4 regions of the Kineococcus anabasis genome follow, and region 1 is predicted to be linked to each of the others. Evidence: riboswitches for the same ligand, from Rfam matches in the RefSeq annotation. Region 1 holds a riboswitch; each other region holds the start of a gene.
The links. A riboswitch is a leader RNA that binds a small molecule or an ion and turns the genes downstream of it on or off. The one in region 1 is predicted to bind S-adenosylmethionine.

Region 1 (6,488 bases):
TCCGCGGGTACGTGGACGCGCCGCGCATCCGGCGCCGGCACATCGACCTGGGCCGCGTCCACGCCTCCACCTGTCCCTCCGGCTGACCCCGCACCCGCCGCGGCACGACCGCTCCCGCCGGAGCATCGCCCCCGGGTGCACCACCGGTGCCGCCCCCGGGCGGTCGCCTCCCGCCGGAGACCCCTGTGCCGCCCTCCCCGCCGTCCGCGAACCCGCCCGTCGTCCCCGCGTCCCCACCGCCGCGCACCGTCTGCGTCGTCGGCGCAGGCCCCCGCGCCCCGGGACCGCCCGGACTGCCCGGCCCCGTCCCGCTCGTGGTGCACGTCGGCTCGCGACGCGGGGTGCCGTACCGCCCGGAGCTCGGGGACGACGTGGCCGGCATCCGTCCCGCACCCCCACGCCGCCCGACCGTCGCCACGGCACGGGCCCGGGCGAGGGCCGCGGGGCCGGGCAGCCCCCACACCGTCCCCGCCGGCGCGCTCGCCGGCGCGCGGGAACCGGGCGCTGTGCACACCGCGGAACCGGACGGTGCCTGATGGGGACCCGGGGCATCACCGTCACGATCAGCGTGGACGACGACCACCCGGCGACGGCGGCCGAGCTGTTCGCCCTGGCGGACCACCTCACGGAGGCCGCCGCGGAACTCCTGCCCGGCTCCGCGACCCGGCTCGTCGTCCGCACGACCCCCGCAGCGCCCGGGGCAGAACCACCCGCGGAACTCCCGCCCCGGCCCGCCCCGCGCCTGCCCCGCCGCCACCGGCGCCGCCTCGACGTGGCGTGAGCCTCGCGCGCCCTGCGTCCCGCGCCGCACCGTGCCGTTCCGTTCCGTTCCGTGTGCCGCCCGCGACCCGGAAACCGCGGGTCCACCGGGCGCGGGCGGTCCCGGCCCGGGACGACGGAACCCCTCCACCCGGTGGGTGGAGGGGTTCCGTGCGCCGGCGCCGGCCGCCGGTCGGCAGGAGGTCAGCGGCCGGGGACGCTGCCGCGCTCGGAACCGGTGACGATCGGCACGCGCACCGCGTTGCCCCACTCGGTCCAGGAGCCGTCGTAGTTGCGCACGTTCTGCAGGCCCAGCAGGTGCTTCAGCACGAACCAGGTGTGCGAGGAGCGCTCACCGATGCGGCAGTAGGCGATCGTCTCGGTCTCCGGGGTCAGCCCGGCCTCCTGGAAGTAGATCGCCTCCAGCTCCGCGCGCGGCTTGAACGTGCCGTCCTCGGCGGCCGCGCGGGCCCACGGCACGCTCGCGGCGCCGGGGATGTGCCCGCCGCGCAGGGTGCCCTCCTGCGGGTAGTCGGGCATGTGGGTGCGCTCGCCGGTGTACTCCTGCGGGGAGCGCACGTCGATGAGGGCGCCGCCGAGGTGGGCGAGCACGTCCTCCTTGAACGCGCGGATGGCCTCGTCGTTCCGCTCCACCACGGGGTACTCGGCGGCCTCGCGCTCGGGGACCTCGCGGGTGTACTCGCGGCCCTCGGCCTCCCACTTGGTGCGGCCGCCGTCGAGCAGGCGGACGTCCTCGTGGCCGAAGAGGGTGAAAACCCACAGCGCGTACGCGGCCCACCAGTTGTTCTTGTCGCCGTAGAAGACGACGGTGTCGGTGCGCTTGATGCCCTTGCGGGAGAGCAGCTCCGCGAACTTCTCGGAGTCGAGGTAGTCGCGGGTGACGGGATCGTTGAGCTCGGTGTGCCAGTCGACCTTCACGGCGCCGGGGATGTGCCCGGTGTCGTAGAGCAGGACGTCCTCGTCGCTCTCGACCACGACGAGGCCCTCGCTGCCCAGCCGCTCGGCCAGCCAGCCCGTGCTCACGAGGCGCCCGGGGTTCGCGTACTCGGCGAACCTCGGCTCGCTGGTGTCGGCCGGGTGGGCGGTGGCGCGGTCGTCGGTCTGCGTCATGCGGATCTCCTCGTGCGGGTGGGTTCTTCGGGTGGGCGGGTCGTGGGGCACCGCCGGCACCGGGCACGGCCGCCGGGGCGGCCCGGACCGGTGCGGGTGCGGGTGGTGGGGACGGCTCAGCGCGGACAGGCGGTGGTGACGCTGCGGCACAGGTCGACGTGCCGGCGCCTGCGCAGGGGCAGCACGCCGCGCCCCGTCAGCGGCCCGTCCATGGTTCCCTCCATCGTCCCCGGCAGGAGCACCCTCACCCGTTGCCGGGGGGTTGCTGCGGCGTCGTCGAGCCAGGACTCTCGGCCGCTCTTGATGGTTGTCGGGCCTGAGGTTAGGGCGTGGGGTACCGGTGCTGTCAACCGGGCCTCCCCCCGCCGGCCCCGCGCCGCGGCGGGGGCCCTCAGGCGCGGCGCCTGCCGACGAGCTGCCAGGAGCGGGCGGTGCGCAGGTACGGCTCCCGGTCGCACGCCTGCAGCTCCAGGCGCTCCAGGTCCCGGTAGAAGCCGTGCTCGGCCTTGCGGCTGTCGTCGTCGACGAGGTCGGTGAAGCAGCGGATGCCGAAGCGGAAGTCCACGCTGCAGCCGGCCGCGCCCAGCGCCTCCTCGGCCAGCTCGGGCGGGACCCGCTGCACCTCCCGGTCGAGCACCGGGTCGTGCGCGGCGGAGGCGTCGAGCAGGTGCAGCGCGCCGGGCAGGTCGTGCCGGCGCACCACGGCGGCCAGGACGTCACCGGCGGGGTTGGAGGCCAGCAGCGAGACGCAGCCGCCCCGGCGCACCGACCGCACGAGGGTGGCCACGTCGGCGTGCACCTGCTCCTGCCCGCCGGGGCGGTGCTGGAGCACGTCGTGGCACAGGACCAGGTCGAAGGAGCCCGAGCCGCCCTCGCGCCGGGACGTGAGCGCGGCCAGCGCCGTGAGGTCCTCCAGGTCGGCGTCCACGGTGCGCACCCGCCCGGCCACCCCCGCCGCGGCGGCCGCCGCCCGGGCGCGCTCCAGCAGCACCGGCGAGGTGTCCAGGACCGTCACGAGGTGGCCGCGCCGGGCCAGCGGCACCGAGTCGCTGCCGTCGCCGCCCCCGGCGTCGAGGACCCGCAGGGGACGGCCGGAGATCGTGCGGCAGACCTTCTCCAGGGTGTGGTCGACGATGCGGTAGCGCAGCCGGCCCCACGGGGCGCCCGACCACCCCTCCCAGCCGGCGATGTCCTCCACGAGCGAGGAGGCGAGGACGCCCTCGCCCGGCGCGCCGCCGCGCCCCTGCTCCGGCACCGCGCCCTCCCCGTACCCGCCGTCCGGGCCCCGCGGCCCCCGCCGCGGGACCCGCGGCCGCCTCCAGGGTAGGCGGACGACGCCGGCTCAGGCGGTGAGCGGAAGGGGCACCTCCTGCCCGGCGACGGCTCCCGCGGGCGCGTCGCCGGACGGGGCGGCGCGCTCGGGGTCCCGCTGCGGCAGCGTGAACCGCACGGTGGTACCACCGCCGGGCGTCCCCTCCACCCAGATGCGCCCGCCGTGACGCTCCACGATCCGCTGGCAGGTGGCCAGGCCGATGCCGTGACCGGTGCGGGCCGCGGGGTCGACCTGCGCGAACATCCCGAACACGTGGGCCCGCAGTTCCTCGGGGATGCCGACGCCGTTGTCGGTGACGGAGAACGTCCAGCCGTCGGCGGACGGTTCCGCGCTCAGCGCGACCAGGCAGGGGCGTCCGGGCGCGCGGTACTTCACGGCGTTGCCGATGAGGTTCTGCAGCAGCTGCCGCAGCAGCACCGGGTCGCACCACAGCGTGGGCAGCGGGCCGGCGGCGACCCGGGCGCGCGCGGCCACGACGGGCGCGCGCAGGTCCAGCAGCGCCTGGTCGAACACGTCCCGCACGTCGGTGGCCTCGCGGGCGCCGGAGCTCCCGCCGGCCTTGGCGTGCGCGAGCAGCGCGGAGATCAGGTCCTTCATCCGGCCGGTGCCCTTCAGGGCGGTCCCGACCCAGTCGCGGCCCTGCGCGCCCAGCTCCTCCCCGTAGGTCTCACCGATCATCTCCAGGTAGCCGGCGACGACGGTGAGCGGGGAGTTCAGGTCGTGGCTGGCGACGCCGGCGAAGTGCGCGAGGTCGGCGTTGGAGCGCTCCAGCTCCGCCACGGCGGACGTGAGCTGGGCGGAGCGCTCGGCGAGCTCGGCGGCGGTGGCCTCCAGCTCCCGCTGCCGGGCGCGCGCGGCGGTGACGTCGGTCATGGCGACGACCGCGCCGAGGAGGGTGCCGTCCGCGCGGTGCATGGCGCGGCCGGAACAGACGACGACGACGGCCTCGCGGCCGACGGGGGCGAGGACGATCTCGGCGCCGTGCACGGACCCCTCGCGCAGGGCCCGGGTCAGCGGGACGTCCTCCTCCCGCAGCGGGGTACGCCCGTCGGGGCCGCGCAGGCCGTAGACCCCGGCGTGCTCGCGCGGGTCCAGGGAGGCGTCGGCGTCGAGCCCGTGCCAGGCGCGTGCCGTCCGGTTGAACTGCACCAGGCGCCCGTCGGCGCCGGCGACGACGATGCCGACGTCCACGGCGTCGGTGAGGGTCTCGGCCAGCTCGGAGCGGGCCTCGGCCTCGGCCATCGCGATCTCGGCGAGCGTGCGCTGCTCGTCGGCCTCGTCGGCGCGCGCCCGCACCTGGGCGACGAGGACGTCGCGCTCGTCGCGTCCCAGGGCCAGGGCGAGCCCCACGGCGGCGACGAGGCCGACGTAGGCCTGCACGACGAGGGCCCGGGTCGCGTCGTCGCCGATCGTGGCGAACGGGCCGTTCCCGGCGAGGGTGAACAGGACGGCCGCGATCCCGGTGAGCAGGCTGTGCACCGCGACGATCGTGGTGTCGAAGCGCACCGCCACCCAGATGGTGAGCACCAGCAGGGGGAAGGCGACCGGCAGGCCGTCGAGGAGGCCGAACAGCAGGCCGTAGGCGATCGCCGAGGCGGCGCCCACGGCGGCCAGCTCCACGAGCCGCCAGCCGGTCGGCCAGAGCACGGGCACCCGTGCCGCGCGGGTCCCGCGGCGCCGTGCCCGGCGGGCGGTGAGTACCGCGCCGACGCGGAAGCCGACCGCGGCGACGAGGACGACGGAGGCGGTGTTGCGGGTCATCCACACCGCGGCGGTCAGCCACGACCAGTGCCCGGTGAGGAGCCACACCGACGTCGGCCCGAGGGCGCAGCCGGCGGCGGTGCCGACGGTCGCCGCCGCCAGCAGGCGGGCGAGCTGCCCGCTGCCCGTCAGCGCCTCCCGGCCCCCCGCTCCCCAGGCCTGCGGGCACCAGCGCGCGAACAGCGCGCCGAACACCGTGACCTGCACGACGTTCGCGACGACGAAGCACGCCGCGAGGAGCCAGGACGAACCCGTCGCGACGTTGAGCAGGAGGGTGGCGGCCGCGAGCGCCGCGAGGTCGAACACCCGGGTCCCGGCCGCGCGCTGCGCGGCGAACCAGAGGGCCGCGACCCCCGCGGCGGGCCAGACGAGGCTGAGGCTGGTGCCGTCCATGACGGTCAGGCGCCCGAGGTACACCGCGACGCAGAACAGGACGGCGAAGGCGGCGCTGCGCGCCAGCGCGGCCGTGCGTTCGGTGCGCACCTCTCCCCCTCCGTCGGCCCGTCCGCCGGTGCGGGACGTCACCCGTCCCATCGGCACGCCCCGCGGTCCACCTGAACGGCACCGCCACCGCGGGACCCGGACGGCGGATCCCGCCGCGCGGGGGCGCGGGCCGGGCAGACTGTGGCCGAGCGGGCGCGGCGCGAGCCGCCGGGCCCGGGACCCGGCCCGGCAGGGAGGCACCGACCGATGGCGGCAGCGACGACGATCCCCGGGTACGGCCTGGCGGCGCCGACCCTGGCCGACGTGCGGGCCGCGGTGGCGCGGGCCGGCGGGGACGTGGACGGCACGTGGGCCGCGCTGTGCGCCACCGCGGGGGTGGACCCGGCCGCCGCCGAGGCCGGCCCGGACGGCGTCGCCGCCCTGGTGGCGGCCGTGCGCGCCCGCGGTGGTGTCCTCGGCGTCCTCGGGCGCTCGCTGTGGGTGCGGCTGGAGACCTACCGGGCCCTGGCGCGGACGGCGGGCACCGACGGGGCGCAGGACGCGGACCGGGCGGGGGGTGCGGACCGGTGAGCACCGACCGCGCCGCCGACCCCGTCCGGGACCTCGACCGCATCGCGGAGATCTCCGAGCTGGACCTGTTCTCCGACACCGCGAAGGAAGAGCTGGACGACTTCGCCCGCCGCGCGGCCGAGCGCTTCGGCCTCCCCGTGGGGCTGGTGACCGTGGTGCTGTACGACGCGCAGTTCCTCGCGGGCAGCCACGGCGTCGACGGCTGGCTCGCCGAGGTCGGCGGCACCCCCGTGGAGTGGTCGTTCTGCGCGACGTCGGTGCGCACCCGCGAGCCGTACGTCGTGCCCGACACCACCGCCGACCCGGCGCAGTCGGGCAACCCGCTGGTCACCGTCGACGGGTTCCGCAGCTACGCCGGCGCTCCGCTGGTCACCTCGCGCGGGCACGTGCTGGGCAACTACTGCGTGCTGGGCACCGAGGCCCGGGAGTTCTCCGCGGCGGAACTGGCCGAGCTGCGGGCGATGGCCGACGAGGTCGTCGCCCGGATCGA
Region 2 (7,377 bases), on a different contig from region 1:
GGCCGGCAGCCGCTGGAACGTCGGCGCCCTGTACCTGCTGCCCGAGGCGCGCGGCGAGGCGCACCGCGGGTTCTGGTCGCGGCGCGAGCGGCTCGTCGACGCCTACCGCGCCCTCGCCCGGGCGGCGGCACCGGAACCCGCGCGGGCGGCCCTGGCCGACCCCGTCGCCGCGGCCGTGCCGATGGCGATCGTGGAGAGCGTCATCCACCTGCGGGCGCAGGTCACCGACGCCGCGGCCACCGCCCTGACCCTGGCGGACGCGTGCCTGCGCGCCGTCGGCGTGCCCGCCGCGCAGGTCCCGGCGCTGGCGGCCGGGTCGGACGCGGTGCTCGCGGCGGAGGCGGACGGGGTGCCGGCGGAGCCGGACGCGGCGCCGGCGGCGCGGCTACCCTGACCGGCATGACGGCGGAGCTGGCCCACGAGTCGTGGACCGTCGACGACCTGCAGACGCTGCCGGACGACGGCCACCGGTACGAGATCATCGACGGAGGACTGACGGTGACGCCCCCGCCGACCAACCGGCACCAGGACATCGCCTCACGTCTGCTCGTGGCCTGGTGGCCACAGGTGCCCGCGGGGTACCGGGCCACGCACGCCGCGGGCGTCCGGCTGCCCGCGAACGCCGCGACGCGGGAGCAGTTCCTCATCCCCGACGTGCTCCTGGTGCGGGCTGACGCGACGGGCGACCACTTCGAGCCCACCGACGTCCTCGTCGCCGCCGAGGTCGTCTCCCCCGGCTCCCGGGTGCGGGACCGGCACACCAAGCGCGGCCTGTACGCCGACCTCGGCATCGGGGAGTACTGGCTGCTCGACCCGGAGCAGGGCACCGTGACGGTCCACTCCGACCCGAGCCCGGCGGAGGGCTACCGCTCCGTGCGTCGGTGGTCCGGGGCCGAGCCGCTGGAGGGCCTGCCCGGCCTGACGGCGGCGGCGCTGCTCGCCTGAGCGAGCCCGTGGCCGCCGCGCGGGTGCGGGTGTCGGAGGTCCCCCGTAGCGTCGCGCCCATGGCCGACGCAGACACCAGCAACGCCCAGGACACCAGCGACCAGGGCGCTCCAGACCAGAACACCCCCGACACCACGAACGCGGAGAAGAACCCCGACGACTGGGCGACCGGCGGGGAGCCGATGACCGGCCCGCAGCGCAGCTACCTGGAGACCCTGGCCCGCGAGGCCGGCCGCGAGCTGCCGGGCGAGCTGAACAAGGCCGACGCCTCCAAGCTGATCGACGAGCTGCAGCAGCAGACCGGCCGCGGCGCCTGAGCCCACCCGTGCCCGCCGACGCCCGCTCCGAGCTGCGGCAGGTCGTGGTCGACGCCGCGGACTTCCGCGGCCTGGCGCGGTGGTGGGCGCAGGCCCTGTCCTGGCGGGTGGTCCTCGCCTCCGACGAGGAGGTGGAGATCGCCCCCCAGGAGGGCCGACCGGGCGTGCCGCTGGTGTTCGTGCCCGTGCGGGACGACAGGCGGGGCCCGAACCGCGTCCACCTCGACCTCGACTCCGACTCCCCCGCGATGCAGCGGGAGACGGTGGCGATGCTGCTGCACGCCGGGGCCACGCGGGCGGACGTCGGTCAGGGCCGCACACCGTGGGAGGTGCTGGCCGACCCCGAGGGCAACGAGTTCTGCGTGCTGGAGCCGCGACCGCAGTACGAGGGCACGGGCGCGGTCGCCGCGATCGTCGTGCAGGCCCTCGACCCGCGCCGCCTCGGCCGCTTCTGGGCGCAGGCGAGCGGGTGGGACCTCGTGCGCTCCTCCGCGGAACTGGCGTCCCTGCGCGCCGGGGGCGGCGGCCCGTGGCTGGAGTTCGTGCGGACCACCACCCCGCACACCACCAAGAACCGCCTGCACCTCGACGTCGTGCCGCACGCCACGGCCCCCGCCCGGCGCGGCGGCGCCCAGCACGCGGTGGTGACGGCGCTGCGGGAGTCCGGCGCCCGCCCCGCCGACGTCGGGCAGGGCAGGCGCCCGTGGGTGGTGCTGGCCGACCCGGAGGGCAACGAGTTCTGCGTGCTGTCCGAGCCCCGGCGCTGAACGCCCTCAGACCGGCGCGGAGCCGCCGGCGTCCACCCAGTCGTCGAGGGCGCGCAGCACCGCGGTCACGACCGGCCCGCTCAGCGGGTGCCCGGCCAGCGCCCCGGACGGGTCCTCACCCCGGCGGCGTGCGGACCAGGCCAGCTGTGCGGCACCCGCCAGCTCCACGCGGTCCGGGGCGCCCTGCCCCAGCCGCTCGCACACGATGCCCGCCACCCAGTCGGCGTCGAACACCCCCGCCGGCGGGGCGAACACGCGCTCGCCCTCCACGTACCGCCCGCTGCCCCCGACGTGTGCCACCCGCCCGACGGTACGGCCGGCCGGCCCCGCCCGCACCGCCGGTCGCGTGACCGCTCCCCCACGCACGACGCCCCGGCCGCGGGATCCGCGGCCGGGGCGTCGTGCGTGCAGGCGGATGCGTCAGGAGGCGCTGTCCGCCAGGTCCGCGCGCACGGCGCGGGTCGCGGTGAGCAGGTTGCGCAGCGACGCCTCGGTCTCGGCGTAGCCACGGGTCTTCAGGCCGCAGTCCGGGTTCACCCACAGGTGGCGCGGGGAGATGGACGCCGCCGCGAGGCGGAGCAGCTCCTCGATCTCCTCGGCGCCGGGAACGCGCGGGGAGTGGATGTCGTACACGCCCGGGCCGATGCCGCGGGAGAAACCGGCCGCGGCGATGTCCGGGACGACCTCCATCCGCGAGCGGGCGGCCTCGATGCTCGTGACGTCGGCATCGAGGCCGTCGATCGCCCCGATGACCTCGCCGAACTCCGAGTAGCACAGGTGGGTGTGGATCTGCGTGGCGTCCGCCGCGCCCGCCGTGGCCAGGCGGAAGGACTCCACCGACCAGTCGAGGTACGACTTCTGCTCCTCCGCCTTGAGCGGCAGCAGCTCCCGCAGCGCCGGCTCGTCGACCTGGATGATGCCGATCCCGGCGGCCTCCAGGTCGGCGATCTCGTCGCGCAGCGCGAGGGCCACCTGCCGGGCGGTGTCGCCCAGGGGCTGGTCGTCGCGGACGAAGGACCAGGCGAGGATCGTGACCGGGCCGGTGAGCATGCCCTTGACGGGCTTGGTGGTGCGGGAGGCCGCGTACGCCGCCCACTCCACGGTCATCGCGGCGGGGCGCGCCACGTCGCCCCACAGGATCGGCGGGCGCACGCAGCGCGAGCCGTAGGACTGCACCCAGCCGTTCTGCGTCACCGCGAAACCGTCGAGCAGCTCCGCGAAGTACTGCACCATGTCGTTGCGCTCGGGCTCGCCGTGCACGAGGACGTCGAAGCCGAGCTCCTCCTGCAGCGCCACGACGCGGTCGATCTCCGCGCGCATCGCCGCGGTGTAGTCGGCGTCGGACAGCTCGCCCTTGGCCCACGCCGCGCGCGCCCGGCGGATGTCGCCGGTCTGCGGGAACGAGCCGATGGTGGTCGTCGGCAGCGGCGGCAGGCCGAGCACGGCGTCCTGCGCGGCGCGCCGGGCGTCGTACTCGCTGCGGCGCGCGTCGGCCGGGGTCAGGCCCGCGAGGCGCTCGCGGACCTCCGGGCGCACGACGCCCGGGGCCTGCACGCGCTCGCGGCGGGCCTGCGCGGAGGCCTCCAGCACGTCGGCGACGCCCGCGCGGTCCTCCAGCGCGGCGGCCAGGGTCACGACCTCGGCGACCTTCTGGTCCGCGAAGGCCAGCCAGCCGCGCAGCTCCGCCGGCAGCTGCGGCTCGTCCTCCACGTCGTGGGGGACGTGGAGCAGGGAGGTGGAGGTGCCGGCGGCCACCGAGGCGGCCAGCGGGCGCAGCCGCTCCAGCTTCTCCAGGGCGGCGGCGAGGTCGGCGCGCCAGATGTTGTGCCCGTCGATGACGCCGCCGAGGACGGCCTTGGTCTCCAGGCCGGGGACCGGGCCGGCGGGCACGGAGCCCTTGACGAGGTCGAGGGCCAGGGCCTCGACGTCGGTGGCGGCCAGGGTCGGGAGGAGGTCGCCGAGGTCGCCGTAGGGGGCGGCCACCAGCAGGGAGGGACGCCCCTCGACGGCGGTGAGCGCGGCGTACGCCTCGCGCACCGCGGCGTGCACGGCGTCGGCGTCCGCGGTCAGGGTGTCCGAGACGAGCGCGGGCTCCTCGAGCTGCACCCAGGTGGCCCCGGCGGCGGCGAAGGCGCGCAGCACCTCCGCGTAGACGGGCACCAGGTCCGCCAGGCGTCCCAGCGGGGAGAAGCCCTCCGGGCTGCCCTCGGCGGGCTTGCTGAGCAGCAGGAACGTCACCGGCCCGACGAGCACCGGGCGGGTGAGGAAGCCGTCCTCCAGGGCCTCGGCGAACTCGCGCACCTTGCGGTCGTCGGCGAAGCGGAACGCGGTGTCCGGCCCGATCTCGGGGACGAGGTAGTGGTAGTTGGTGTCGAACCACTTGGTCATCTCCAGCGGCGCGTCCTCACCGCGGCCGCGGGCGATCGTGGAGTAGCCCACGAGGTCGACCGAGCCGTCGGCGCCGACGACGTCCGCGAAGCGCGGGGGCACGGCCCCCACGGTGACGGCCGCGTCGAGGACGTGGTCGTAGTGCGAGGCCGCCGACGGGATGGAGGCGTCGTGGGCGGCCAGGCCCAGGGTCTTGAGGCGGCGGCGGGTGCGGGCGCGCAGCGCGGCCGCGGCGGCCTCCGTCTCCTCCAGACCGGCGCGGCCGGCCCACAGGGCCTCCAGCGCCTTCTTCAGCTCGCGGCGCGGCCCGATCCGCGGGTAGCCGAGGATCGTGGTGGGCAGACGGGTGGCGTCGTGCGTCATGGTCATCCCCTCCCGTCCGGCCTGGCGCTCGCCAGGTCGGACGCGGTGTCCTGCTGCGCCGGGCGCAGCGTGTCGTGGTGAGGAGCCGTGACCCACGGCCCGCTGGCCAGGTCGGGAGCCGTCGGGGCCCCGCCGTCGAGGTGTACGCCCTCGAGCAGGTCAAGTGCGGCGTGGTGCTTGTTGAACGTGTACACGTGCAGGCCGGGCGCCCCCGCGTCGAGGACGCGCCGCACCAGCTCGACGCTGGCCCGGATCCCCTCGGCGTGGACGGCGGCGCGGCCCCCGGCGGCCGCCTGCTCCAGCCGCGCCAGCAGCGCGCGCGGCACGGGCACCCCCGTCAGCTGCTGCAGGCGCAGCAGCCGGGCGGGGTCGGTCATCGGGATGACGCCCGGCACCAGGGGGATGGTGACCCCGGCGGCGCGCGCCCGCTCCACGAGGCGGGTGTAGTCGTCCGCCTCGTAGAACACCTGGGTGATCGCGAAGTCGGCGCCCGCACGCTGCTTGGCGAGCAGCACGTCGACGTCGCAGGCGTCGGAGCCGGCCTGCCGGGCCGCGGGGAACGCCGCGACCGCCACGCTCAGCGGCTCCTCGTCGACCGGCGCCAGGACCCCGCGGCGGGCGCGGTGGCAGCGGTCGACGACCTGCAGCAGCTCGACGAGGTCGCAGGCGCGGGCGAGGCCGTCCGGGTGCGGGCACCAGTCCGGCTCCCCCGCCGGGGGGTCCCCGCGCACCGCGAGGAAGCTGCGCACGCCGACGTCGAGGTAGCGGGTGACGGTCTCGATGACCTCGGCGCGGGAGGCCCCCACGCACGTCAGGTGCGCCACCACGGGCACCGGGGTGGCGGAGAGGATGTGGGCCACGAGGTCGCGGCTGGTCTCGCGGGTGGAACCGGAGGCGCCGTAGGTCACGGAGAAGAAGTCCGCGCCCGCACCGGCCAGGACGTCGACCGTCTCCAGCACGGACTCCCGCGAGGCCGGCGTGCGCGGCGGGAAGAGCTCGAAGGACACCGTGGGGCGGGACCCAGGGGCCAGCAGGCGCGCGATGCTCACGTGAGGGCTCCCGGACAGGGCGCGGTGACGGTGGGGCGGGTACAGCGCATCTCAACTCCATCGCACCTGGCGGTAGCACCCTGCACCCGATGTCCGGGGGGTTGCTGCGGCGTCGACGAGCCAGGACTCTCGGCCGCTCTGGATGGTGCCCGCAGAGTAGCCGCCGCCGCGGAGGTCGTCCAAATCCGTCCCCCGCCCGGCGCAGCGCCGGGGGTTCTCCCCCGCGTTCCCGCCCGTCCACCGCCTAGCCTGGTGGGACGGCGAGGGTGCCGTCAGCACCGCGCGACACGCCACGCCGCAACTTTCCGGAAGCGGCGTGCGGCGGGGATCGCGTGGCTAGGGTGTGCCAGCCACAGAACCGCGACCGCGGCACCACGCGGCCGGCGAGCGGACGAGGAGGTCTGCATGAGTACGTACGGCAGCACGCCGGCGACCGGGGAACCGGACCCGCACGGCAGCAGGGCTGCGACCGGTGCCCTGCACGGGGACGCACCGGCAACCGGGGGCCGCACCCCCTACCAGAACGTTCAGGACAGCCCGGAGTTCGCCGCGCTGCGCAGCCGCTTCCGGCGTTTCGTCTTCCCCGCCGCGGCGTTCTTCCTCGTCTGGTACTTCACCTACGTGCTCCTGGCCGCCTACGCGCCGGGCTTCATGGGGACCAAGGTGCTGGGGAACATCACGATCGGCCTGCTGTTCGGGCTCGGGCAGTTCGTCACGACCTTCGCGATCACCACCGCCTACGTGCGCTGGGCCAACAAGGACTTCGACCCGCACGCGACGAGCCTGCGCGAGCGCATCGAGGGGCCGGACGCTCCCGGCCACCAGGCAGGAGGACACTGATGCTCACCGCCCTCGCGACGGCCGCCGCACCCACCACGGACATCGGCAACCCGGTCGTCAACATCGCCATCTTCGGCGTCTTCGTCGCGGTGACGATGGCCATCGTCATCAAGGCCAGCCGCAACAATCGCAGCGCCGCCGACTTCTACGCCGGCGGCCGCTCCTTCACCGGCGGCCAGAACGGCACCGCCATCGCCGGTGACTACCTCTCGGCCGCCAGCTTCCTCGGCATCGCCGGGGCCATCGCCATCTACGGCTACGACGGCTTCCTGTACTCCATCGGCTTCCTGGTGGCCTGGCTGGTCGCGCTCCTGCTCGTCGCGGAGCTGCTGCGCAACACGGGCCGCTTCACGATGGCGGACGTGCTGAGCTTCCGCCTGCAGGAGCGCCCGGTGCGCATGGCGGCGGCGTGCTCCACGCTCATCGTCTGCTTCTTCTACCTGCTGGCGCAGATGGCCGGCGCGGGCGGCCTCGTCGCCCTGCTGCTGGGCATCACCAGCACCGCCGGGCAGAACGTCGTCATCACCGTCGTCGGCGCGCTGATGATCGCCTACGTGCTCATCGGCGGCATGAAGGGCACCACCTGGGTCCAGATCATCAAGGCGATCCTGCTCGTCGTGGGCGCCGGCGTGATGACGATCTGGGTGCTCGCGCTGTACGGCTTCAACCTTTCCGAGCTGCTCGGTGCGGCCGTGGCCAAGGAGGGCA
Region 3 (7,377 bases), on a different contig from region 1:
AAACGCTTGGTGTCCACCCCGTTGGGGACCACCACCGCGCGGTCGTCCAGGCGCAGTCCGCTACCTGAAGCCTGTCCGCGCTCCGACTCGCTGACGCAGACGACGCGATCGGTCCAGCGCAGCGCGGCGCGTTCCCAGTATTCGGTGGCTTTGCGTAGCGGCCCCGTGACGGCGAGGAACGACCAGGCATGAGGCTGAAACACGGTCGGGCGGTGGCCACGCATGGCGAGCCGTCCGACGAGCCCAGCCTTCGCGCTGTGAAGGTGAACCACCAGGGGATCGAACCGCTGCACGATGTGGTGCAACCTGCGTGCTTCTCCTGGGACCGTGGGCCCGGGGCTGCGGTCCGCAGCCCAGGGGAAGACCTGCGCACCGGCCGAGAGGGCCGCTGTGGCCAGATCACCGCCGGTGGGGCAGGCGACGCCCACGTCCCAGCCCCTGGTTACGTGATCGCGGACGAGATCAATCACGCATCGCGCGACGCCCTCGGTCGTCGGCTGGGCGACGTGCAGCACACGCATCCCGGCGGCCGGGATGTCGAGCCCGTCCACGACCTCGTGCCGCTCGACCGCGAGTTCTCCGGTGGTCCGCGTCACCATGGGTACTCCCTTCACACGGAACCGGCCGAATGCCCTCGGAGTGCAGGGAGCCGGCGGAGTGTGCGTCACCATACGCCGGGCTGGGGGACCGGGCCTGTCGTGGAGAAGGTGTCCCGAAGCCTGGTTCGGACTTCCCTGGCCGCCACTTGCTGCGGGATCGGGTGCGCCGATCGCTCGCATCCAGCGTGCACCACGTGCGGTGGTGAGGGAGGCTGCCGCCTGTGAGCGGCACCGTCTTCCCTCCACGATCTGTCGAAAACACGGAAGGTAGTCGAGTGGCCACGCCTTTGCGCGTAGTGGTCATTTCGAGCCCCGGCGTACGGGACCCCTGGAGTTCGTGGGTGCTGCGGATCGTCACGTCGACGCCGCGCATCTCGGCCGACTGCGTCGATGGAACTGGTGTAGCGCAAATCGTGAGGGAGCTGCGTCGCATCGATCCCGACGTGGTCCTGATCAACGGCGAGGTGATTGCCCGGAAGGCTCTGACCGCCACGTGGCTCAGCGGCCACCGCGCAGCACTGGTGTCTCACGGAACCGATCCGTCCGCCGACGGCTCGTCGCCGCGCGCCACGGGAGCCGTGACACCCGTGGCAGCAGAGGGCAAAGCTGCGGAGGCGGTGCTCCCACCGCCCCCGCAGCTCATGGATGATCCGGACGTCGGGTCGGCAGGCGTGCACGAGGCGGCGCGTCGCCTGACCGGCGTCATCGCCGCTCTGTGCGGTCGGCCGGGCGCCGGTATCCCGCTCGACGAGACGCCCCAGGTGAGCGTTGTCGTCCCCGTGTGGTGTGAGGGAGACCTCGTCGACGATCTCGTCGACTCGCTCGTGCCCCAGCTGCTCCCGGGTGACGAGCTCGTACTGGTGGATGACGGCAGTCCTGACGACACCGGTGCACGGGTGGAGCAGGCCGCCCGCGCCAATCCGCAAGTTCGGGCGGTCGTCTTGCAGCGGAACGCAGGCGCGGGCGCGGCCCGCAACGCGGGCATCACCGCGGCCAGTCATGACCACCTCGTCTTCACCGACGCCGGCTGCCACTGGGGACGAGGGTGGCTCGATGCGATGCGCAGGCCCTTCGCCGAAGCACCCGCTCCCGGACTTGTCGCGGGCGCCTATGAGGTGAGCAAGCGTGGGGTGCTAGAGGCAGCCTCAGCGCTCGGCTGCTATCCCGACGTGTGCGAAGTGCGCAGGGCAGGGCCGGTGTCCCGGGCCTGGGGGCGGGTGTTCGGGCGGCGGTTCGATCCCACCCGGCCGGCGGGACGCGCCATGGCCACGACGCGTCAGGCCATCGAGGCGGCCGGTGGCTGGCCGGAGGACATCCGTGCCCACGAGGATCTAGACCTCGCTCAGGCCATCGCGCAACGTGGTGTGCCATGCGTGCTCACCACGGACGCCGAGCTGAAGTGGGACCAGGCGGGGATCCGTGGAACATGGCGCATGTACGTGCGCTACGGCCGCGGTGATGCTGAGGCGAGCGACCGGCAGGCATTGATGCGCAACGGAGTGCGGGTGCTGGCGTACTTCGCCGGGCCGGTTCTCCTGGTGCGCGGTGGTGTGGTCTTGCGTTCGGCCGTTCTCTGCGGGGCTCTCGCCTACTTCTCCGTACCCATGTTCAAGGCGAGGGGTGCCGAGAGGCCGTTGGCCACCTCGCTCCTCGTGCCCGTCCCCATCGTGGCGAAGGATCTGGCCAAGACGTGGGGAGCCCTGCAGGTCGTCTCGCGAGGGGTCCTGGAACATCGTTCTCGTCGTCGTCGTGCATCCGGAACGAACTTTGGGGAGGCGTTCGGTGTACCGGGCGCATGCTGCCCGTGACAGTTCGATCGGGCCAGTTCTCTGACTGGCCGGAGACTCAGCCTCCTCTAGGCTCGGGTCGTCGTCGAGCCGCTGGCCATCGCCACCCTGTAGTCCTGCATGGGGTGTCCCGGTATCCGCGACGGAAAGCGCCGGAAGATTTGGGAGCCGCATGGTCACCTCTGAGCTGACGACGTCAGGCACCGATCTGCGCCTCGACCACCAAGGTCCCGGCGGCCGGATCGTGCTCCAGCCGCGCATGTTCGACTCACGTCGACTGCGACCACGACTGATGCGACTACCGGCTGGCCCCTATCTCGTCGCAGGGGATGTGGCGGTCTTCCTCGCCTCCCTCGCTGCGCTCCGAGAACTCCACCCCATCCAGTTTGTAGCGCTCAGTGTTCTCATCGTCACGTTTGCAGTATGTGGTTTGTACCGTTCCCGATTGTCACTGTCGCTCCTCGATGACTTTCCGTACATCCTGGGTGGCGGAATCGTCACCTTGGCCACGGAGTTGGCGCTCAGCGTCGTCGCCCCGGGCATGCGGCCCCTCCACGAGGTCATCGGCCACGTCGGTCTCCTCGTCGTCGGCATCCTGATGATCCGCGCCCTCGCGTACCACACGGTCCGCCGGGCCCGCTGTCAGGGCAAGGTGCGGCACGCGGCCCTCGTGCTCGGTGCGGGCCAGGTGGGCATGCGCCTCACCCGCACTCTGCGGGAACACCGGTACTACGGCATCGATCCCGTGGGTTTCGTGGACTCGCGCCCCCGGGTCGATGATCCCTCCGAGCTCCCCGCGCCCCTGCTCGGCCGTCACGATGAGCTCGCCGAGCTCATCGAGGACTTCGACATCCGCGTCGTGATCGTCGCGTTCGGCAACCTGCGCGAGTCCGACCTCGTCGACATCCTGCGCACGTGTGACCGCCTCGACTGCGAGATCTTCATCGTGCCGCGCCTGTTCGAGGTGCACTCCGTGACCCGCGACGTGGACCAGGTGTGGGGCATCCCGCTGCTGCGCGTCCGCCGGGCCGCGTTCCGCACGTTCTCGTGGAAGATCAAGCGCCTCGTCGACATCGTCCTGTCGGCAGCTGCACTTCTCGCCCTGTCCCCGGTCATGGCGGCGGTCGCTGTCGCCGTCCGGTGGGAGGGCGGACCGGGCATCATCTTCCGCCAGCAACGCGTCGGCCTGGACGGCAAGCCCTTCGACGTCATGAAGTTTCGCTCTCTGAAGCCGGTCGACGACTCCGAGTCACAGACCAACTGGAACATCAAGCACGACGACCGTCTCGGGCCGGTCGGGAAGTTCATCCGCAAGTCGTCCCTGGACGAGCTGCCCCAGCTGGTCAACATCCTCCGGGGCGACATGAGCCTCGTGGGCCCGCGGCCGGAGCGCCCGCACTTCGTCGACCAGTTCACCCGCAGCGTGCCCCGGTACATGGCGCGCCACCGGGTCCCCGCCGGTCTGACCGGCTGGGCCGCCGTGCACGGACTGCGGGGGGACACCTCCATCGAGGACCGCGCCCGCTTCGACAACTACTACATCGAGAACTGGTCGCTCTGGGGTGACGTCAAGATCATGATTCGGACCGTGAGTCAGGTCGTCGGCGCCCGGGGCGGCTGACCTCCGCCTGCACGAGGGCCCTCCCGCCGTCAGGTGGGAGGGCCTTCGTGCGTCCGGCCGGGCTCACACGAGCCGCGGCTCCCCGTCCGGGACGACCTCGCCGGCCGGTGTCCCACCCCGCACGACCGGCAGGCCCGCCGCCCGCCACGCCCCGAGGCCGCCCGCGACGTCGGTGGCCCGGTGGACGCCGAGGTCCTGCAGGCACGCCGCGGCGAGGCTGGAGGTGTACCCCTCCTGGCACAGCACGACCACGTGCAGGTCGTGGTCGGCCTGCGGGATGCACGCTCCCGAGGTCGGGTCCAGCCGCCACTCCAGCACGTTGCGCTCCAGGACCAGGGACCCGGGCACCTCGCCCTCGGCCAGGCGCTGGGCCATCGGCCGGATGTCCACGAGGACGGCGCCGCCGGCGTGTGCGGCGTGCGCCTCGGCGGGGGTGAGGCGCCGCAGCCGCGCCCTGGCCCCGGCGAGGACGTCGGCGATGCCGCGCACGGGCCGGCGGAGCGGCACGGCCGCGCTCACGCCTCCACCTCGGGCTCGGCGGTGGTGACGGTGCGCACGCGCTCCAGGCGCCCGTCCACGACGGCGTAGAAGGACATGCGCTCCAGTCTGGGGGCGTAGGCGTGGATGCTCACCGCGGGCTCGTCGTGGTCGTTGCGCACGTCGTGCACGACGTCCGGCTCGACGGTGCGCAGCGCCCCGCCGGGCACGGCCCGCAGCGCGGTGGAGGTGAGGGCGCCGCCCGTGTCCGGCCGGACCTCGGTGAGGGTGCCCTCCACGACGGTGAACGCGGCGGCGGACCCGCCGTGGTCGTGCAGGTCGGTGCCCTGGGTGCGGGTCCAGGTCAGGAGCCAGACGTCGATGCCGGCGGGGGCGTCGAGGCGGGTCCAGTACCGCTCGTGGGTGTCGAAGCGCACGGCGGGACGCCACAGCGCGGGGCGGGCGGCGATCCCGCGCACGAGGGCGGCGAGGACGTCGGTCGCGCTGCCGCGGCGGGCGGCGGGGATCGTCGCCGGCGGGCCGGCAGGGGTGGTCGCCGGGTGGCCGGCGGGGGTGGTCGCGGGCAGGCCGGTGGGCAGGGTGGGGCGGGTCACGGGGTCCTCCGGGAGCCGCGGGCGCGACGGCGCGCGGCGGGGTGGTCGGCTGCTGGGCTCGGGTCAGGACCGAGCGGGACAGCCGGCGCTGGAGGTGCGCATCAGGTCGACGTGGCGGCGGACCCGCAGCAGCGGGCCGGCGGGCGTGGCCGGGGGAGGGGTCACCGTGGGCTCCTGTCGCCGGGAGGACCCGGGGCCCGGGTCCGCGCTTGCCCCGGGGGTCGCCCGGGGCCCGGTCATCACCCGGGGCACCCCGCCGCGGAGGAGGGTTGCCGGCCAGCGAGCCGGGGCTTGGCGCTGGCGCTCATGACCTGCCCGCAGCTTAGGAGGCGGACGACGTGTGCTGTCAACCGCCGCGGCGCGCGCCGCCGGCTCAGGAGCGCAGCGCGAGGGCCGCCACGGCCCAGCCGGCGACGGCCACCACGCCGGCGCCCATCTCGATGGCCATGCTCACCCCGGCCGCCTTCAGGGCCTGCACCGTCGAGCGCCAGGCCTGCGCCCCGCCGCCGCGCAGGCGGGCGGACTCGGCCAGGTAGATCCCGAGGACGAACCCGAGGGGGAGCCCCACGACCGGTACGGCGAAGAACCCGACCACCCCGAGGAGGGCGCCGGCGGCGAGGGTGCGGTTGGGGATGCCGAGCTGCTGCAGGCGGCGGCCGGGCAGGAGGTACTTGCCGATCTGCCCGAGGCTGATGACGACGACCACCCCCAGCAGGACCCACCAGGCGACACCGCCGGTGAACCACGCCCAGACGGCCGCGGCGCCCACGACGAGCACCGCACCGGGCAGCACGGGCAGGACGGTCCCGGCGAGGCCCACGGCCATCGCCAGGGCGACGAGCAGGAGCCCGGCGTCACCCACGGGTCAGGGGGTGCTGCCGGGCTCCGGTCGGGGCTGCGGTCAAGGTCAGCGCTCGTCGTCGGGAGCGACGTGCGGGGTGGTGGTGAGGCGGCCGGTCTCGTCCTGGATCTCGGCGGCGACGCCCTGGAGCGCCTGGCGGTGCTCGCGCCCGTGGTGGGCGCAGAAGAGCAGCTCTCCGCCGGACCCGAGCAGGACACGCACGTAGGCCTGAGCACCGCAGCGGTCGCAGCGGTCGGCGACGGTCAGCGGGTCGTTGGCAAGAGCTGTGGTCACGGGGCTCCTTCCGGAGGGCTGGTCAGCGCGGGGGCCCGTGGCCGGACACCCGCCGGAGGCAGCAGCTGCTGTCCCCTACTGTGCTGCAACATCCAACCACCCCCGCTGGTTCCCGCACGGGAGAGTCGCCCGTTCGCCAGGAGCGATCAGCCTCCCGGCGCGTGTCGGGCCGGTCGCCTAACCTGACCGGGTGAGCTCAGACCCGTCCCCCGCCGCACCCGGCTCCCGGGGCCGCCGCCCCGCGAAGGAGCCGGAGGGCTACACCGCGGCGCACCTGCTCGTCCTGGAGGGGCTGGAGGCCGTCCGCAAGCGCCCCGGCATGTACATCGGCTCCACCGACTCCCGCGGCCTCATGCACTGCGTGTGGGAGATCATCGACAACTCCGTGGACGAGGCCCTCGGTGGGCACTGCTCGAGGATCGTGGTGGTGCTGCACGCGGACACCTCCGTGGAGGTGCGCGACGACGGCCGCGGCATCCCCGTCGACGTGGAGCCCCGCACGGGCCTGTCGGGCGTGGAGGTCGTCTTCACCCACCTGCACGCGGGCGGGAAGTTCGGGGGCGGGTCGTACTCGGCCTCCGGGGGCCTGCACGGCGTCGGCGCCAGCGTCGTCAACGCGCTCTCGGCACGCCTGGACGTCGAGGTGGACCGCGGCGGGAAGACCCACGCGACGAGCTTCCGCCGCGGCGTGCCCGGCCGCTTCGCCGGCGAGGGCCCCGAGGCCCCGTTCGAGCGGACGACCGGCCTGGAGGTCGTCGGGCGCGCCAAGCGGGGGGTCACCGGCACGCGGGTCCGGTACTGGGCCGACAAGCAGATCTTCCTCAAGGAGGCGGAGTTCTCCTACTCCGACCTGATCGCCCGCGCCCGCCAGACCTCCTTCCTCGTGCCGGGCCTGACCATCGTGATCCGCGACGAGCGGGGCCTGCCGGGCACGCCCGCCGAGCACGGCCCGCACGAGGAGACGTTCCGCCACGACGGCGGCATCGGGGAGTTCGCCGACTTCCTGGCCCCCGACGCGCCCGTGACGGGCGTGTGGCGGCTGCAGGGCACCGACTCCTTCCGCGAGAACGTGCCCGTCCTCGACGCCGACGGCCACATGACCGTCACGGAGGTCGAGCGCCAGTGCGACGTGGACATCGCCGTC
Region 4 (7,377 bases), on a different contig from region 1:
GGCGAACTCCCGCGCCCGCTGCCGCAGCGCCTCCTGCCCCGCGGTCAGCTCGAACGACAGGCCGCTGCTCATGCGTGCTCCCCTCCGGTCCCCGGTCCGTCCACCTGCGCCTCGTCCATCTGCGCTGCGTCGTCCGGCGCGGGGTCCACCCGTGCGACGGCGTCGTGCCGGGCGACGCGCCCGCCCACCTCCACGGCCAGCCGCGTCACGACCCCGTCGGCCGGTGCGCGCAGCGGCAGTTCCATCTTCATCGCCTCCAGCACGACCAGGACGTCCCCGGCCGAGACGTGCCGCCCCACCGCGACGGGCACGGACACGACGGTCCCCGGCATCGGCGCGCGCACCGTGCCGTCCGCCGCGGCACCCGACCCGGCGGTGGGGGAGCGGGAGGGCAGGGCGAACCGCAGCACCTCGCCGCGGTGCGCCACCACGACCTCACCGGGAGCCTCCTCGACGCTCACGTCGTGCACCTCGCCGTCCACCTCCAGCCGCAGCCGCCCCGGGCCCTGCGCCGCGAGCGGGCGGACCGACCACACCCGGCCGGCGCGCTCGTCCCGGGTGCCGTCGTCCTGCCCGGTGCCGTCCTGCCCTGCGTCCTCCTCGACGCGCCCGTCGGCCGGCCGCACCCGCAGCACCCGCGTCCGCCGCCGCTCGTGCAGGCGGACCGCGAAGGCCGCCGCCGGCCCGCCCGCGCGCCAGCCGTCGCGGGAGCCGAACGGCCCGCCGTCCTGCGGCGCGGCGGACGCCAGGGCCCACGCCGCCGCGCACAGCGCGACGTCCGTGCCGGGGCGGGGCGGGACCGAGCGGTCCAGCCACGCCGTGTCCGGCGGCCCGGCGCGGAACCGCGCCGAGGAGGCGATCCGGCGCAGCAGGCCCGTGTTCGTCACCAGCCCCGTGACGACCGTGTCGTCCAGCGCCGCGACCAGCGCCAGGCGCGCCGCCTCCCGGTCGGGGCCGTGCACCACGACCTTGCCGAGCATCGGGTCGTAGTGGGGTGTCACCTCCTGCCCCGGGCGCAGCGCCTCGTCGACCCGGGCGCCGCGCGGCCAGCGCACCGTGCGGGCGGTGCCCGCCTGCGGCAGGAAACCGGCGTCGGGGTCCTCCGCGTACACGCGCGCCTGGATCGCGTGGCCGGTGCAGCGCACGCCGTCCTGGCCGAAGGGCAGCGGCTCGCCCTGCGCCACGGCCAGCTGGAGCCGGACGAGGTCGAGGCCGGTGACCAGCTCGGTCACGGGGTGCTCCACCTGCAGGCGCGTGTTCATCTCCAGGAAGAACGCCTCCGCGCCGCCGGGCCCGACGAGGAACTCCACCGTGCCCACCCCGGTGTAGCCGACGGTGCGGGCCAGCTCGACCGCGGAGCTGCGCAGCCGCGCGCGCAGCGCGTCCGGCAGGGCGGGGGCCGGGCACTCCTCCAGCACCTTCTGGTGCCGGCGCTGCGCCGAGCAGTCCCGGTCCAGCAGGTGCACGACGTGGCCGTGCGCGTCCGCCAGGACCTGCACCTCGACGTGCCGGCCGCGCTCCACGTAGCGCTCCAGCAGCAGCGCCCCGTTCCCGAAGGCGGACACCGCCTCCCGCCGGGCCGCCGCCACCGCCGCGGGCAGTTCCGCCTCCGCGCGGACCACGCGCATGCCCTTGCCGCCACCGCCCGCGGCGGCCTTCACCAGCAGCGGCAGGCCCACCTCCGAGGGCGCGCGCGCCAGCACGCGCTCCTCCTCCCCGGCGGCGGCGTCGGCCGGCAGCGCCAGGGCCGGCGCCACGGGGACCCCGGCGGCCTCCGCGACCCGCCGGGCCTCGTCCTTGCGGCCCATGAGGTCCACCACGTCCGGGGGCGGTCCCACCCACACCAGTCCGGCGCCGGTGCAGGCGCGGGCGAAACCCCCGTCCTCGGAGAGGAACCCGTACCCGGGGTGGACGGCCTCGGCGCCGGTGGCGGCGGCCGCGGCCAGCAGCGCGGGCACGGACAGGTAGGACTCCGCGGCGGGTGCGGGGCCGAGCCGCACCGCGGTGTCGGCCAGCGCGACGTGCGGGGCGCCGCGGTCGGCGTCGGAGTACACCGCGACGGTGCGCAGCCCCGCCCGGCGCGCGGCGCGCAGCACCCGCACGGCGATCTCGCCGCGGTTGGCCACGAGCAGGCTGCGGAAGGGGCGGTGGGTCGCGTGCGCGGTCATGGCGCTCACATCCGGAACGTTCCGTAGGAGGGGGTCCCCCACGGGGAGGGGGCGGTGGGTCCGCGCGCGGCGAGGGCCAGGCCCATGCCGAGGGCGCGGCGGGTGTCGAGGGGGTCGAGGATCCCGTCGTCCCACAGCCGGGCGGTGGAGTGGTACGGCGAGCCCTGCGTCTCGTACTGCTCGCGCACGGACCGCCGGAACTCCTCCTCGTCCTGCGCGGCCCACGTGCCCCCGCGGGCCTCGACGCCCTCCCGGCGCACCGTCGCCAGGACGGAGGCGGCCTGCTCCCCGCCCATCACGGAGATCCGGGCACCGGGCCACATCCACAGGAACCGCGGGTCGAACGCGCGCCCGCACATGCCGTAGTTGCCGGCGCCGAACGAGCCGCCGAGGACGACGGTGAACTTCGGCACCACCGAGCACGCCACCGCCGTCACGAGCTTCGCCCCGTCCTTGGCGATGCCGCGGTTCTCGTACTCCCTGCCCACCATGAACCCGGAGATGTTCTGCAGGAACAGGATCGGGACGCCGCGGGAGTTGCACAGCTGCACGAAGTGGGCGCCCTTGAGGGCGGACTCGGAGAACAGCACCCCGTTGTTCGCGACGACGCCCACCCGGTGGCCCCAGATCCGCGCGAACCCGCAGACCAGGGTCTCGCCGTACAGGGCCTTGAACTCCGTCAGCTCGGAGCGGTCGACGAGGCGCCGGATCACCTCGCGCACGTCGTAGGGGGTGCGCAGGTCCGCGGGGACCACGTCGTACAGCTCCTCCGGGTCCAGCAGGGGTTCCTCCGGCGCCTCCGGCGGCTCGTGCGGCGCGGGCGCGGGCCCGAGCGCGGCCACGGCGGAGCGCAGGACGTCCAGAGCGTCGGCGTCGTCGGCGGCGAGGTGGTCGACGACACCGGAGACGCGGGCGTGCACGTCCCCGCCGCCGAGCTCCTCCGCGCTCACCGTCTCCCCGGTGGCGGCCCGGACCAGGGGCGGGCCGCCGAGGAACACCGTGCCCTGCCCGCGCACGATGACGGACTCGTCGGACATGGCCGGCACGTAGGCCCCGCCGGCGGTGCAGGAGCCGAGGACGGCGGCGAGCTGGGGGATTCCCGCGGCGGACATCCGGGCCTGGTTGGCGAAGATGCGCCCGAAGTGGTCGCGGTCGGGGAACACCTCGTCCTGCAGGGGCAGGTAGGCGCCGCCGGAGTCCACGAGGTACAGGCAGGGCAGGGAGTTCGCGGCGGCGACCTCCTGCGCCCGCAGGTGCTTGCGCACGGTCACGGGGTAGTAGGTGCCGCCCTTGACGGTGGCGTCGTTGGCCACGACGACGCACTCGCGGCCGGCGACGCGGCCGATGCCGGTGACGATGCCGGCCGCGGGGACCTCGTCGCCGTACATGCCGGTGGCCGCGAGGGGGGAGAGCTCCAGGAACGGGGAGCCGGGGTCGAGCAGGCGGTCGACGCGCTCGCGCACGAGGAGCTTGCCGCGGGCGGTGTGCCGGGCGCGGGCCGCCTCGGAGCCGCCGCGGCGGACCTCGGCGAGGCGGGCGCGGAGCTCGGCGGTCAGCTCGCGCAGCGTGGCGCCGCCCGCGCGGGTGGTGGGTGCTGCCGTCACGGAACGCCTCCTCCCGGCAGGCCCGGCTGCTGCCGGGCCCCGCAGCGGCTACGCTGCCGCTTACGTCAACGTAAGCACGGGTGCGGCGCCGCCGCAAGACCGGTGGGGGAGGGATCGCCGTGGACGAGGAACCCTGGTCCATCACGCGCGTCGCGCAGGACCTCGGCGTCACCCTGCGCACCATCCGCTGGTACGAGGACCGCGGCCTCGTCGCCCCCGAGCGGCGCGGGCAGCAGCGCCTCTTCTCCGCCCGCGACCGCGTCCGCCTCGCCCTCGTCCTGCGCGGCAGGCGCCTCGGGTTCTCCCTGGAGGAGATCCGCACCATCCTCGACATGTACGACGCCGAGCCCGGCGAGGCCGGGCAGCTGCGCTACCTCCTGGGGGAGATCCGGCGCCGTCGCGCCGAGCTGGAGCAGCGCCGCGCCGACCTGGAGCAGACCCTGGCGGAGTTCGCCGAGCTGGAGGGCCGCTGCGCCGACGACCTGGCCCGGCTGGAGGGGCCCGCGGCGTGACGGGCGCCCGGCGGGGTCGCGCGGACCCGGTGCCCGGCGGGCGGCTGTACAGTGTTCTGGAACCCATCCAGAGTGGCCGAGAGACCTGGCTCGACGACGCCACAGCAACCACCCGCGGGACCACCCCGCGGGCAGGTGCTCATGCCAGGGCCGATGGAGGAGTCCGTGCACCCGACCGCGCCCGCCGCGCCTCCGGCCGACGACTTCGCGCACCGCTACCACATCGACCTCTGCCGCACCTGCGGAGCGCGATGCCGGCCGTGCCGGCCGTTCCCCGCCCGCTGACCTCCGCCGCCACGGCACCTCCCGCGCAGAGCGCACGACGGGACCCCGCCCCGGGGTGGTCCCCGCACGCGCGCCGCCTCCCGCCGCACCACCCCTCCCGGCACCTCCGCACCCCGGAGGCCGGGTGATCCACCACCACTCCAGGAGAACCACCCGTGCTGACCCGACGCGCCGCCACCCGACTGCTGCTCGCAGCCGCCTCGTCCACCGCGATCGCCCTGACGGCCGCGTGCGGCGGCGAGCCCGCCGCCCCGCCCGCCGAGAACCCCTACGGCCTCCTCACCCCCGGCGTCATCCGCGCCGGCACCCTCACCGACGCCCCGCCGAACGTCTACCTGGAGAACGGGGTGTTCACCGGCTTCGACAACGAGCTGCTGCGCGCCGTCGCCGCGAAGCTCGACCTGGAGGTCGAGTTCGTCGGCACCGACTTCTCCGCGCTGCTCTCGCAGGTGGCCAACAAGCAGTTCGACGTCGGGAGCTCCTCGATCACGATCACGGAGAAGCGCAAGCAGACGGTGGCCTTCACCCACGGCTACGACTTCGGCTACCAGGGCCTCGACGTCCCGGCCGGCTCGACGATCACGGACTTCGGCCAGCTGGCGGGCAGGCGCGTCGTCGTCGTCCAGGGCACCGTGCAGGACGACTACGCGACGAAGAACGACCTCGACCCGGTGCGCGTGCCGGACTACAACACCGCCGCCAACCAGCTCAAGGCCGGAACCGCCGACGCGTGGGTCTCCCCGGCCGAGATCGGCGAGAAGATCGCCGTGGACTCCGGTGGCGGGATCCTGTTCGCCGCCAAGGAGATCACCGACCAGCCCACGGCCTTCGCCGTCGCCAAGGGCAACACCGCCCTGCTGGAGGCCCTGAACGGGGCGCTGGACGAGGTCGTCGCCGACGGCACCTGGTACGAGCTGGAGCAGCGCTTCTACCCCGGCCGCGAGATCCCCGCGGAGTTCCGGCCCGGCAGCGGCTCGGTCGCGGTGAACACCGCGGCGCCCTCCGCGTCCCCGTCGGCCTCCTGACGGCCGGCCGCGGAGGACCGCCGTGGACGTCCTGCTGACGCTGCGCAGCACCTTCCTCGACACGGGGGCGATGCGCGAGGCCCTGCCGGAGCTGATCGGCACCGGCCTGTACAACACGCTGGTGCTGGCGCTGGCCTCCGGCGTGCTGGGCACCCTGCTCGGCATGGTGCTGGCCCTGCTCGGGCTCTCCTCGCGGCGCTGGCTGCGCTGGCCGGCGCGGATCTACACGGACGTCTTCCGCGGCCTACCCGCGGTGGTGACCATCCTGCTCATCGGGCTGGGCCTGTCCCCGCTCTACGTGCGGTTCTTCCCGCCCAACCCGTTCCCGCTGGGGATCCTCGCGCTCTCGCTCATCGCCTCGGCCTACATCGGGGAGATCTTCCGCTCCGGCATCCAGAGCGTGGAGGCGGGGCAGATGGAGGCCAGCCGCGCCCTGGGCTTCTCCCACGCGCAGGCCATGCGCCTCGTGGTGGTGCCGCAGGGCGTGCGCCGGGTGCTGCCCGCGCTCGTCAACCAGTTCATCGCCCTCATCAAGGACTCCAGCCTCGTGTACTTCCTCGGGCTGCTCGCCAGCCAGCGGGACCTGTTCCGCATCGGCCAGGACTACAGCTCCAACACCGGCAACCAGTCCCCGCTGCTGCTGGCGGGCCTGCTCTACCTGGTCCTCACGGTGCCCCTCACCCACGTGGTGAACGTGGTGGACCGGCGGATGCGCACCGGCGGTGGCGCCGACGCCGGGACCGCGGACCCCGGCGCCCCCGCGGCCGGCTCCACCCCGCTGCCCGCGCCACCGCAGGCCGGTCTGCGGGCGGGGGGTGGCTGAGGTGAGCGGAGCGGACGCGGTGGGCGCGCCGGCGGGGGCCGTGGTGGCACCGTCGGCGACGAGCGTGGAGCTGCGCGGGGTCCAGGCGCGGTTCGGCCGCAACCACGTGCTGCGCGGGATCGACCTGACCGTCCCGCGGGGCACCGCGGTCAGCGTCATCGGCCCGTCGGGGTCGGGGAAGTCGACGCTGCTGCGCACGGTGAACCGGCTGGTGGAGCCCAGCGCCGGCACGGTGCTGCTGGGCGGGGAGGACGCGGCGGCCGTGCCCGTCGACCGCCTGCGCCAGCGCGTCGGCATGGTGTTCCAGCACTTCAACCTCTTCCCGCACCGCAGCGTGCTGGACAACGTCGCCATGGCCCTGCGGACCCTGCGCGGGTTCTCGCGCGAGGAGGCGGAGCAGCGGGCGCGGCGCCACCTGGAGGAGGTGGGGCTGGCCGAGAAGGCCGGCGTGCGGCCCTCCAGGCTCTCGGGCGGCCAGCAGCAGCGCGTCGCGATCGCCCGGGCGCTGGCGATGGAACCGGAGGTCATGCTCTTCGACGAGGCGACCTCCGCGCTGGACCCCGAGCTGGTCAAGGGCGTGCTCTCCCTCATCTCCGACCTCGCCTCGGGCGGGATGACGATGATCGTGGTGACCCACGAGATGGGTTTCGCGCGCAACGTCTCCGACGCGGTCGCGTTCGTGGACGCCGGTGTCGTCGTGGAGGCGGGCACCCCGCAGCAGGTCTTCGAGGCGCCGCGGGAGCCCCGGCTGCGGCAGTTCCTCTCCCAGGTGCTGTGAACCCCCGCGGCGCCGCCCGGCCCGGGTGGCGCCGCGGTGCTCAGGGCGGGTCGGCGGGTCGCGCCCGCTGCGGGTGGAACGTCTCGCCCCGCGCGAGCATCGCGACGAACTCCGCGATCCTGCGCTCGCGGGTCTCCGCCCGCTTCACCGACGCCAGGCGGTGGACCAGCGCGTAGCGGTTG

Region 2: it holds a riboswitch for S-adenosylmethionine, as region 1 does, so the genes downstream of both, ACYQBY_RS04410 (methylenetetrahydrofolate reductase) here and ACYQBY_RS10565 (sulfurtransferase) in region 1, are expected to answer to the same signal.
Region 3: it holds a riboswitch for S-adenosylmethionine, as region 1 does, so the genes downstream of both, ACYQBY_RS03575 (cysteine dioxygenase) here and ACYQBY_RS10565 (sulfurtransferase) in region 1, are expected to answer to the same signal.
Region 4: it holds a riboswitch for S-adenosylmethionine, as region 1 does, so the genes downstream of both, ACYQBY_RS14835 (ABC transporter substrate-binding protein) here and ACYQBY_RS10565 (sulfurtransferase) in region 1, are expected to answer to the same signal.

The regions. Positions count from the first base shown of each region.
Region 1 covers NZ_BAAIHU010000006.1:381,015-387,502, forward strand. The annotation lists gene ACYQBY_RS10560 (hypothetical protein) at 536-781, shown strand; gene ACYQBY_RS10565 (sulfurtransferase) at 964-1,890, opposite strand; SAM riboswitch class I at 2,108-2,200, opposite strand; gene ACYQBY_RS10570 (class I SAM-dependent methyltransferase) at 2,282-3,145, opposite strand; gene ACYQBY_RS10575 (sensor histidine kinase) at 3,233-5,467, opposite strand; gene ACYQBY_RS10580 (hypothetical protein) at 5,675-5,998, shown strand; gene ACYQBY_RS10585 (GAF domain-containing protein) at 5,995-6,488, shown strand, end outside.
Region 2 covers NZ_BAAIHU010000002.1:188,615-195,991, reverse strand. The annotation lists gene ACYQBY_RS04440 (TetR/AcrR family transcriptional regulator) at 1-394, shown strand, start outside; gene ACYQBY_RS04435 (Uma2 family endonuclease) at 400-945, shown strand; gene ACYQBY_RS04430 (DUF3072 domain-containing protein) at 1,005-1,262, shown strand; gene ACYQBY_RS04425 (VOC family protein) at 1,271-2,029, shown strand; gene ACYQBY_RS04420 (hypothetical protein) at 2,036-2,329, opposite strand; gene metE (5-methyltetrahydropteroyltriglutamate--homocysteine S-methyltransferase) at 2,450-4,780, opposite strand; gene ACYQBY_RS04410 (methylenetetrahydrofolate reductase) at 4,783-5,829, opposite strand; SAM riboswitch class I at 5,884-5,978, opposite strand; gene ACYQBY_RS04405 (DUF485 domain-containing protein) at 6,307-6,669, shown strand; gene ACYQBY_RS04400 (solute symporter family protein) at 6,669-7,377, shown strand, end outside.
Region 3 covers NZ_BAAIHU010000001.1:773,907-781,283, reverse strand. The annotation lists gene ACYQBY_RS03595 (glycosyltransferase) at 1-599, opposite strand, end outside; gene ACYQBY_RS03590 (glycosyltransferase family 2 protein) at 941-2,407, shown strand; gene ACYQBY_RS03585 (sugar transferase) at 2,646-4,007, shown strand; gene ACYQBY_RS03580 (rhodanese-like domain-containing protein) at 4,071-4,526, opposite strand; gene ACYQBY_RS03575 (cysteine dioxygenase) at 4,523-5,098, opposite strand; SAM riboswitch class IV at 5,299-5,410, opposite strand; gene ACYQBY_RS03570 (DUF456 domain-containing protein) at 5,472-5,960, opposite strand; gene ACYQBY_RS03565 (DUF7455 domain-containing protein) at 6,006-6,233, opposite strand; gene ACYQBY_RS03560 (DNA gyrase/topoisomerase IV subunit B) at 6,424-7,377, shown strand, end outside.
Region 4 covers NZ_BAAIHU010000009.1:59,922-67,298, reverse strand. The annotation lists gene ACYQBY_RS14855 (acyl-CoA dehydrogenase family protein) at 1-72, opposite strand, end outside; gene ACYQBY_RS14850 (acetyl/propionyl/methylcrotonyl-CoA carboxylase subunit alpha) at 69-2,168, opposite strand; gene ACYQBY_RS14845 (carboxyl transferase domain-containing protein) at 2,174-3,772, opposite strand; gene ACYQBY_RS14840 (MerR family transcriptional regulator) at 3,892-4,284, shown strand; SAM riboswitch class I at 4,345-4,444, shown strand; gene ACYQBY_RS14835 (ABC transporter substrate-binding protein) at 4,725-5,594, shown strand; gene ACYQBY_RS14830 (amino acid ABC transporter permease) at 5,617-6,417, shown strand; gene ACYQBY_RS14825 (amino acid ABC transporter ATP-binding protein) at 6,458-7,195, shown strand; gene ACYQBY_RS14820 (YdeI/OmpD-associated family protein) at 7,236-7,377, opposite strand, start outside.